2 regions of the Pseudomonas sp. NPDC090203 genome follow, and region 2 is predicted to be linked to the other one. Evidence: predicted binding sites of a transcription regulator. Region 2 holds the regulator's gene; the other holds the start of a gene.

Region 1 (3,568 bases), 230 kb from region 2:
GACGGCGCCCGGTCAGGCACTGCATCATCGCCTGACACACCGCCATCGCGGGCAAGCGCGCTCCTACGGGGTGATGAGGCCTAGACCGAGAACGCCGCTACCATCCCGTTCAGATCCGTCGCCAGACGCGACAGGTCCTGGCTGGCGGCGCTGGTCTGGTTGGCGCCTGCCGAACTTTGCAGCGCCAGGTCACGGATGTTGGTGAGGTTGCGGTCCACTTCCCGGGCGACTTGCGCCTGCTCTTCCGAGGCGCTGGCGATCACGGTGTTGCGCTCGGTGATCAACGTGATGGCCGAGGCGATTTCATCCAGTGCCACCCCCGCCGATTGCGCCATCTCCAGCGTCGCGCGGGCACGGTCATTGCTGCCCTGCATCGCCGCCACTGCCTGATCGGTGCCCTGACGGATATCGCCCACCAGCAATTCGATTTCCTGGGTCGATGACTGGGTACGATGGGCCAGCGCCCGCACCTCGTCAGCCACCACCGCGAAACCACGTCCCGCCTCTCCCGCCCGCGCCGCCTCGATGGCAGCGTTGAGCGCCAGCAGGTTGGTCTGCTCGGCCACCGAACGAATCACGTCCAGCACCTTGCTGATGCCGTAGACCTTCTGCGCCAGGGTTTCCACCTGATCGCCCGTGCGGGTGACGTCCTGCGCCAGGTGATTGATCGAGGCCACGGTTTCCTGCACCTGATGGCGGCCGCGCTGGGCAACCCGCTCGGATTCGTCGGACGCCTGAGACGTCGCCACTGCGTTGCGCGCCACCTCCTCCACTGCCGCAGTCATCTGGTTCACGGCGGTGGCGGCCTGGTCGATTTCCAGGCTCTGCTGATGCAGGCCACGGGTGGAATCTTCGGTCACCGTGCTCAATTCCTCCGAGGCCGACGCCAACTGGTTCGAAGAGTCGGAAATCCGCAAGATGGTATTGCGCAGGCTCAACTGCATAGCCTTGAGCGCTTCAAGCAGGCGTGCCGGCTCATCGCGCCCTTGCACCTCGATCCGCGCGGTCAGGTCACCCGAGGCAATCACCTGAGCGATGCCCAACGCCTGGGCCAGCGGTTGCAGGATGCTGCGAATCAGCGCCCAGGCCAGCAGCAGGGTAATCACGGCGGTGAGCACGATCATGCCCATCACCCAGCCCTTGGCACTGCCGAACACCTGCAACGCCAGTTCACCGGCCTGGCTGGCACCCTGGCGGTTGAGGGCGGTCAGGTCGTTGAGCGCCTGGGTCATGGTGTCGGCGTACTGGTTCATTTCGCTGTTGATGACCACCAGCGCCTCGTCGAGCTGGTTCTGCCGGGACAATTCCATCACCCGGCTCTGGCGCTGCATGTAGGCCTGCTTGGCCACGGTGAAGCCATCGTAGAGCTGCCGCTCCCGGGGTGATTCGATCAATGCCTGATAGCGCTGCTCGGTGCTCTGCAGGCCAGCCTTGAGCTGGTCGATCTTGTTGTAGTTCTGCTGCAGCGACGACGCATTGCGATCGAGCATCAGGCGCAGTGTCAGGGTCCTGATCCGCATCAGGTCCTGGCCCATGGTGCCCAACTCCATCACGCTGGGGAGCCACTTGTTCTCCACCAGATCCGACTGTTTGCGCATGTTCGACATCTGCAACAAGGCAAATGCCCCCAACGCGAATACCAACAGCGCCAGCACCCCGAAGCCCAATGCAGCACGGGGTGCAATATTCATGTTTCTGACGCTCATAATGGGTCCCTTCCCAGATAAAACCCTGCACCGAAAATGTGCAGCCGGTTGTCGCCCCTGATATCGGCGGATATCTGAAAAACCTGTAGGACAATTCGACGACTGCGTGAGGAATTTGCAAACAGATGCGACAGCGCAGCACAGACCATCCAGACACCGCAGCCTATGCTTTGTATTCTGTCGCCATGTTCACCGAGAGCCCTGCCATGTTGACCATCAAACCCCGCGCCGAAGACGTCGAAGGCCAGCCGATCCTGCGCCCCCTGCCATCGGCCCAGTGCCGCAGCGTCGGACCCTTCGTGTTCTTCGACCACATGCTGGAAACCACTTACGCCCCCGGGACCGGGATGGACATTCGCCAGCACCCGCACATCGGCCTGTCGACCCTGACCTACCTGTTCGAGGGCCAGATCCAGCACAAGGACAGCCTGGGCAGCGATCAGCATGTAATGCCCGGCGAAGTCAGCTGGATGACGGCCGGCAGCGCCATCGCCCATATCGAGCGCACGCCCCAGGAGGTCCACGATGCGGGCTCGCGGCTGCATGGGCTGCAAGTCTGGTTGGCGTCGCCCAAAAGCCATGAACAAGGGCCGGGGCATTACAGCCATCACCCTGCGGCGACCCTGCCGGTCAGCGATGCCATGGGTATCTGCCTCCGGATGATTGCCGGCAACGGTTTTTGCCTGGAGTCGCCGGTGCCGGTGCTATCCCCCACGCTGTACGCCGAAATCCGGATGCAGACTGCGACCACGCTGCTGATCCCCGCCGAGCATGAGCAACGTGCGTTGTATGTGATCGAGGGTGAGGTGTTGCTGGATGGCGAGCCGGTGGAAGCGCGTTCGCTGGTGGTACTGGAGCCCGGGGAAGAGCCGACGCTGTGCGCCGAAAGCGAATGCCACGCCGTGCTGATTGGCGGCGCGCCGCTGGATGGGCCCAGGAGAATGAACTGGAATTTCGTGGCCAGCGACCCGGCGCTGATCGATCAGGCCCGGGCGAAGTGGGCAGCGGGCGATTGGCCGACGGTGCCGGGGGAAGTGGCGCGCATCGAATTGCCGGTGGGCAGGAAATAACGCCCGCTCTTCACGTCGAGCGCAGAACCTGTGGGAGCGGGCTCGCCCGCGAAGGCGGTTGCCTGTTCACCCTGATGGTGACGACAAGGACGCTATCGCGAGCAAGCTCACTCCTACAGGGCTCCGCGGTGTGCCACGGATACGGTGTTAACCGGCGAACACTTCATCCAGCAGGTTATGCATGGCGGTGAACGCGCGCTTGGACACAATCGGGTTGTACATCTGCACCCCAGGATTGTTCGCATGCGGGTCGGTGAACGAGTGGAACGCGCCGCCGTAGCTCAGCAGTTGCCAGTCGACATTGGCCGCGTTCATTTCGGCTTCGAAGGCTGGCAGTTGCTCTTTGGGCACCAATGGATCGGACGCGCCGTGCAGCACCAGCACCTTGCCCTGGATGTTTTTCGCATCGGCCGGGTTGGTGGTGTCCAGTGTGCCGTGGAACGACACTGCGGCTTTCAGAGGCGCGCCAGTGCGGGCCAGTTCCAGCGCGCAGCATCCGCCGAAGCAGAAACCGAATGCAGCCAGACGCCCCGTATCCACTGCCGCCAGCGATTGCGACTTCAGTTGATCCAGCGCCGCCAGCATGCGCTTGTTCAGCAGGCCACGGTCGTTCTTCAGCGGCATCATGGCAGCCAGCGCCTGATCGGCATTGGTCGGACGCACGCCCTGCCCGTACAGGTCAGCCAGAAACACCACATAACCCTTGCTCGCCACTTCCCTGGCGATCTGCTCGGCGTCTTCGCTGATGCCCATCCAGTTCGGCGCCATCACCAGGCCCGGAGCGGCCTTCGC
Region 2 (3,568 bases):
CAGCTGTTCGCAGGCATCGCCATGGACGACAGCAACAAGCAGATCGAGCCGACCCTGGACGAGCCGTTCCGCCCATCGATCCATGCCGCGATCGCGGCTGATCGTGCAGAGCGTGCCGAGCGTGCGGCGGCCGAGCCTGGCATCAGCCAGCGCGCCTACGAGTCGATGCGTTCGGAATTGAACGGCCTGCGTGAACTGCTGGAAGTCCAGCTCGGTTCGCTGGCCTGGAATCAACTGCAAGGCAGCCGCCCGCAACAGGCCAACCTGTGGCGTCGCCTGCAACGTGTTGGCCTGTCCGGCCCGCTGTCCCGTGACCTGCTGAACATGGTCCCGGACGTCGACGACCAGCCCCACGCCTGGCGCATGTTGCTGGCGCACCTGGCGCGCATGATCGTCACGCCCGACGTCGAGCCGCTCGAAGAGGGCGGGGTGATTGCCATGGTCGGACCTGCCGGAATGGGCAAGACCACCACACTGGCAAAACTTGCGGCGCGATATGTGTTGAAATACGGCGCGCAAAATATCGCGCTGGTGAGCATGGACAGCTTCCGTATCGGTGCCCAGGAGCAACTCAAGACGCTGGGCCGCATTCTCAATGTGCCGGTGACCCACGTCGATCCGGGCCAGTCCCTGGCTCAGGCGCTGGAGCCGCTGCTGCGCAAGCGCGTGGTGTTGATCGACACCGCAGGCCTGCAAGCCAGCGATCCTGCACTGCGTCTGCAGCTGGAAAGCCTGGCGGGCCGCGGCATCAAGGCGCGCAACTACCTGGTCCTGGCCACAACCAGCCAGAAGCAGGTGTTGACCGCCGCGTACCACAGTTACAAACGTTGCGGCCTGGCCGGGTGCATCCTGACCAAGCTGGACGAAACCGCAAGCCTGGGCGAAGTGCTCAGCCTTGCCGTGACACACGAGTTGCCCGTGGCCTATCTCACCGATGGCCCACGGATACCGGATGATCTGCATCTGCCACGTCGCCATCAGCTTGTAAGCCGGGCGGTGAGTGTTCAGATGCAGGAGGAGCCTAGCGAGGAAGCGATGGCGGATATGTTTGCGGATCTTTATCACAGCCCCGGCAAACGCGCGGGCTAGGTTAAGGAAAATGACATTGGAAAATACCTGCATCGATGGTCTGCCAGGCATTGTTCAGTCACTGAACGTGCAGCCCGAAATGTGGCTTAGGTCTAAGCAAGACAAGGTAAAAAATTAACATGGGCAGCATGCATCCCGTTCAGGTTATTGCGGTGACTGGTGGCAAAGGTGGCGTAGGCAAGACCAACGTGTCAGTGAACCTTTCGCTGGCACTGGCCGAGCTAGGGCGTCGCGTGATGTTGCTGGACGCCGATCTGGGTCTGGCCAACGTCGACGTATTGTTGGGCTTGACCCCTAAACGCACCCTGGCCGACGTCATCGAAGGCCGCTGCGAACTGCGCGATGTCCTGTTGCAGGGGCCTGGCGGTGTGCGCATCGTGCCGGCGGCGTCCGGCACTCAGAGCATGGTCCAGTTGACCCCGGCCCAGCATGCCGGCCTGATTCAGGCATTCAGCGACATCGGCGACAACCTGGACGTGCTGGTGATCGACACCGCCGCCGGGATTGGCGAATCGGTCGTCAGCTTCGTGCGCGCGGCGCAGGAAGTGTTGCTGGTGGTCTGCGACGAGCCGACTTCGATCACTGACGCCTACGCGCTGATCAAGCTGCTCAACCGCGACTACGGCATGAACCGCTTCCGCGTGCTGGCCAACATGGCCCAGAGCCCGCAGGAAGGGCGCAACCTGTTCGCCAAGCTGACCAAGGTCACCGACCGCTTCCTGGACGTCGCGCTGCAATATGTGGGCGCCGTGCCGTACGACGAGTGCGTGCGCAAGGCGGTGCAGAAGCAGCGCGCGGTGTACGAAGCGTTTCCCCGTTCCAAATGTGCGCTGGCGTTCAAGGCCATCGCGCAGAAAGTCGATACCTGGCCGCTGCCGGCGAACCCGCGTGGCCACCTGGAATTTTTCGTTGAGCGCCTGGTTCATCAGACCAGTGCAGGGCCAGTGTCATGACTGCAAGTGGCTATCGCATGTACAGCAAATCATCCAGAGATTCCCAGTACGAGCTCATCGAGCGCTATGCCCCGTTGGTCAAGCGTATCGCCTACCACTTGCTGGCGCGTCTGCCGGCCAGCGTGCAGGTCGAGGACTTGATCCAGGCGGGGATGATCGGCCTGCTCGAAGTGTCGACCAAATACGACTCCACCAAGGGTGCGAGCTTCGAGACCTACGCCGGCATCCGCATTCGCGGCGCGATGCTCGACGAAGTGCGCAAGGGTGACTGGGCGCCACGCTCGGTTCACCGCAACACGCGCATGGTCAGCGACGCGATTCGTGCCATTGAAGCAAAAACCGGCCGTGACGCTAAAGATCACGAGGTTGCTGCCGAACTTCAATTGAGCCTGGACGATTACTACGGGATTCTGAACGATACCTTGGGCAGCCGCCTGTTCAGCTTCGACGACCTTTTGCAGGACGGCGAGCATGAAGGGCTGCACGAGGACGGCGCGAGCCAGTCGCTGGAACCCTCGCGCGATCTCGAAGACGAGCGCTTCCAGAGCGCGCTGGCCGATGCCATCGCCAACCTGCCCGAGCGTGAACGCCTGGTGCTGGCGCTGTACTACGACGAAGAGCTGAACCTCAAGGAAATCGGTGAGGTCCTGGGTGTCAGCGAATCCCGTGTCAGCCAGCTGCACAGCCAGTGCGCCGCACGTCTGCGGGGCCGGCTGGGTGAGTGGCGCGCACGTTGATTGATTGAACGCAGGCTTTCGGGGCTGCGGATGGTATGTAAAACCGGCTGTGCAAGATGTTGTGTGGGCATCATGAGACAAGGCAGGAGCCGGTCGGATCGGGTCTTTGAAGATCCGCTCTGCTGCGCGCGTGACCTGCCGATTCGTCAGACCCGTCACTGTTATTCGTAGAAGCCGCTCGCCGGTATTGATTGAACGCGCGTCCAGGTGCTGGGCGCGTTAAAGACTGCTTGGAGGTCGAATTGGACAAGAACATGAAAATCCTCATCGTTGATGACTTCTCAACGATGCGGCGGATCATAAAAAACCTGTTGCGTGACCTTGGGTTCACCAACACGGCCGAAGCAGATGACGGTACCACCGCATTGCCGATGTTACAGGCTGGCGGTTTCGATTTCCTGGTCACGGACTGGAACATGCCGGGCATGTCGGGCATCGACCTGCTGCGCCAGGTGCGTGCCGATGAACGCCTGCGCCACATGCCGGTGCTGATGGTCACTGCCGAAGCCAAGCGCGAGCAGATCATCGAGGCTGCCCAGGCCGGTGTTAACGGTTACGTCGTGAAGCCATTCACAGCCCAAGTGCTCAAAGAGAAGATCGAAAAGATATTCGAGCGCGTCAATAGCTGATGTCCGCTGCGAGGGCGCTATGGATCCTAAAGATTCGACAATGGGTGACTTCGAGTCGACCCTGAAGAAACACGCACAAGAGCTCGTCACCAGCCTTGAAAAAGGCAAGTTCGGCGACGCCGTGCAACTTATCCATGAGCTTAACCAGACTCGCGATCGC

What was found. The regulator FliA, encoded in region 2, starts transcription of late flagellar genes. The targets are predictions, from matches to a motif close to CTAAAGTTTNNNNNNNNNNNGCCGNTAA.
Region 1: the regulator FliA is predicted to act here: its motif matches at 1,767-1,794, upstream of ACIPO9_RS12160 (methyl-accepting chemotaxis protein).

What each region holds. Positions count from the first base shown of each region.
Region 1 is NZ_JBIVCV010000006.1:65,165-68,732, forward strand. Features, by position in the region: gene ACIPO9_RS12160 (methyl-accepting chemotaxis protein) at 81-1,706, opposite strand; gene ACIPO9_RS12165 (pirin family protein) at 1,913-2,776, shown strand; gene ACIPO9_RS12170 (dienelactone hydrolase family protein) at 2,924-3,568, opposite strand, start outside.
Region 2 is NZ_JBIVCV010000006.1:295,599-299,166, reverse strand. Features, by position in the region: gene flhF (flagellar biosynthesis protein FlhF) at 1-1,089, shown strand, start outside; gene fleN (flagellar synthesis regulator FleN) at 1,209-2,042, shown strand; gene fliA (RNA polymerase sigma factor FliA) at 2,039-2,779, shown strand; gene ACIPO9_RS13110 (chemotaxis response regulator CheY) at 3,034-3,408, shown strand; gene ACIPO9_RS13105 (protein phosphatase CheZ) at 3,428-3,568, shown strand, end outside.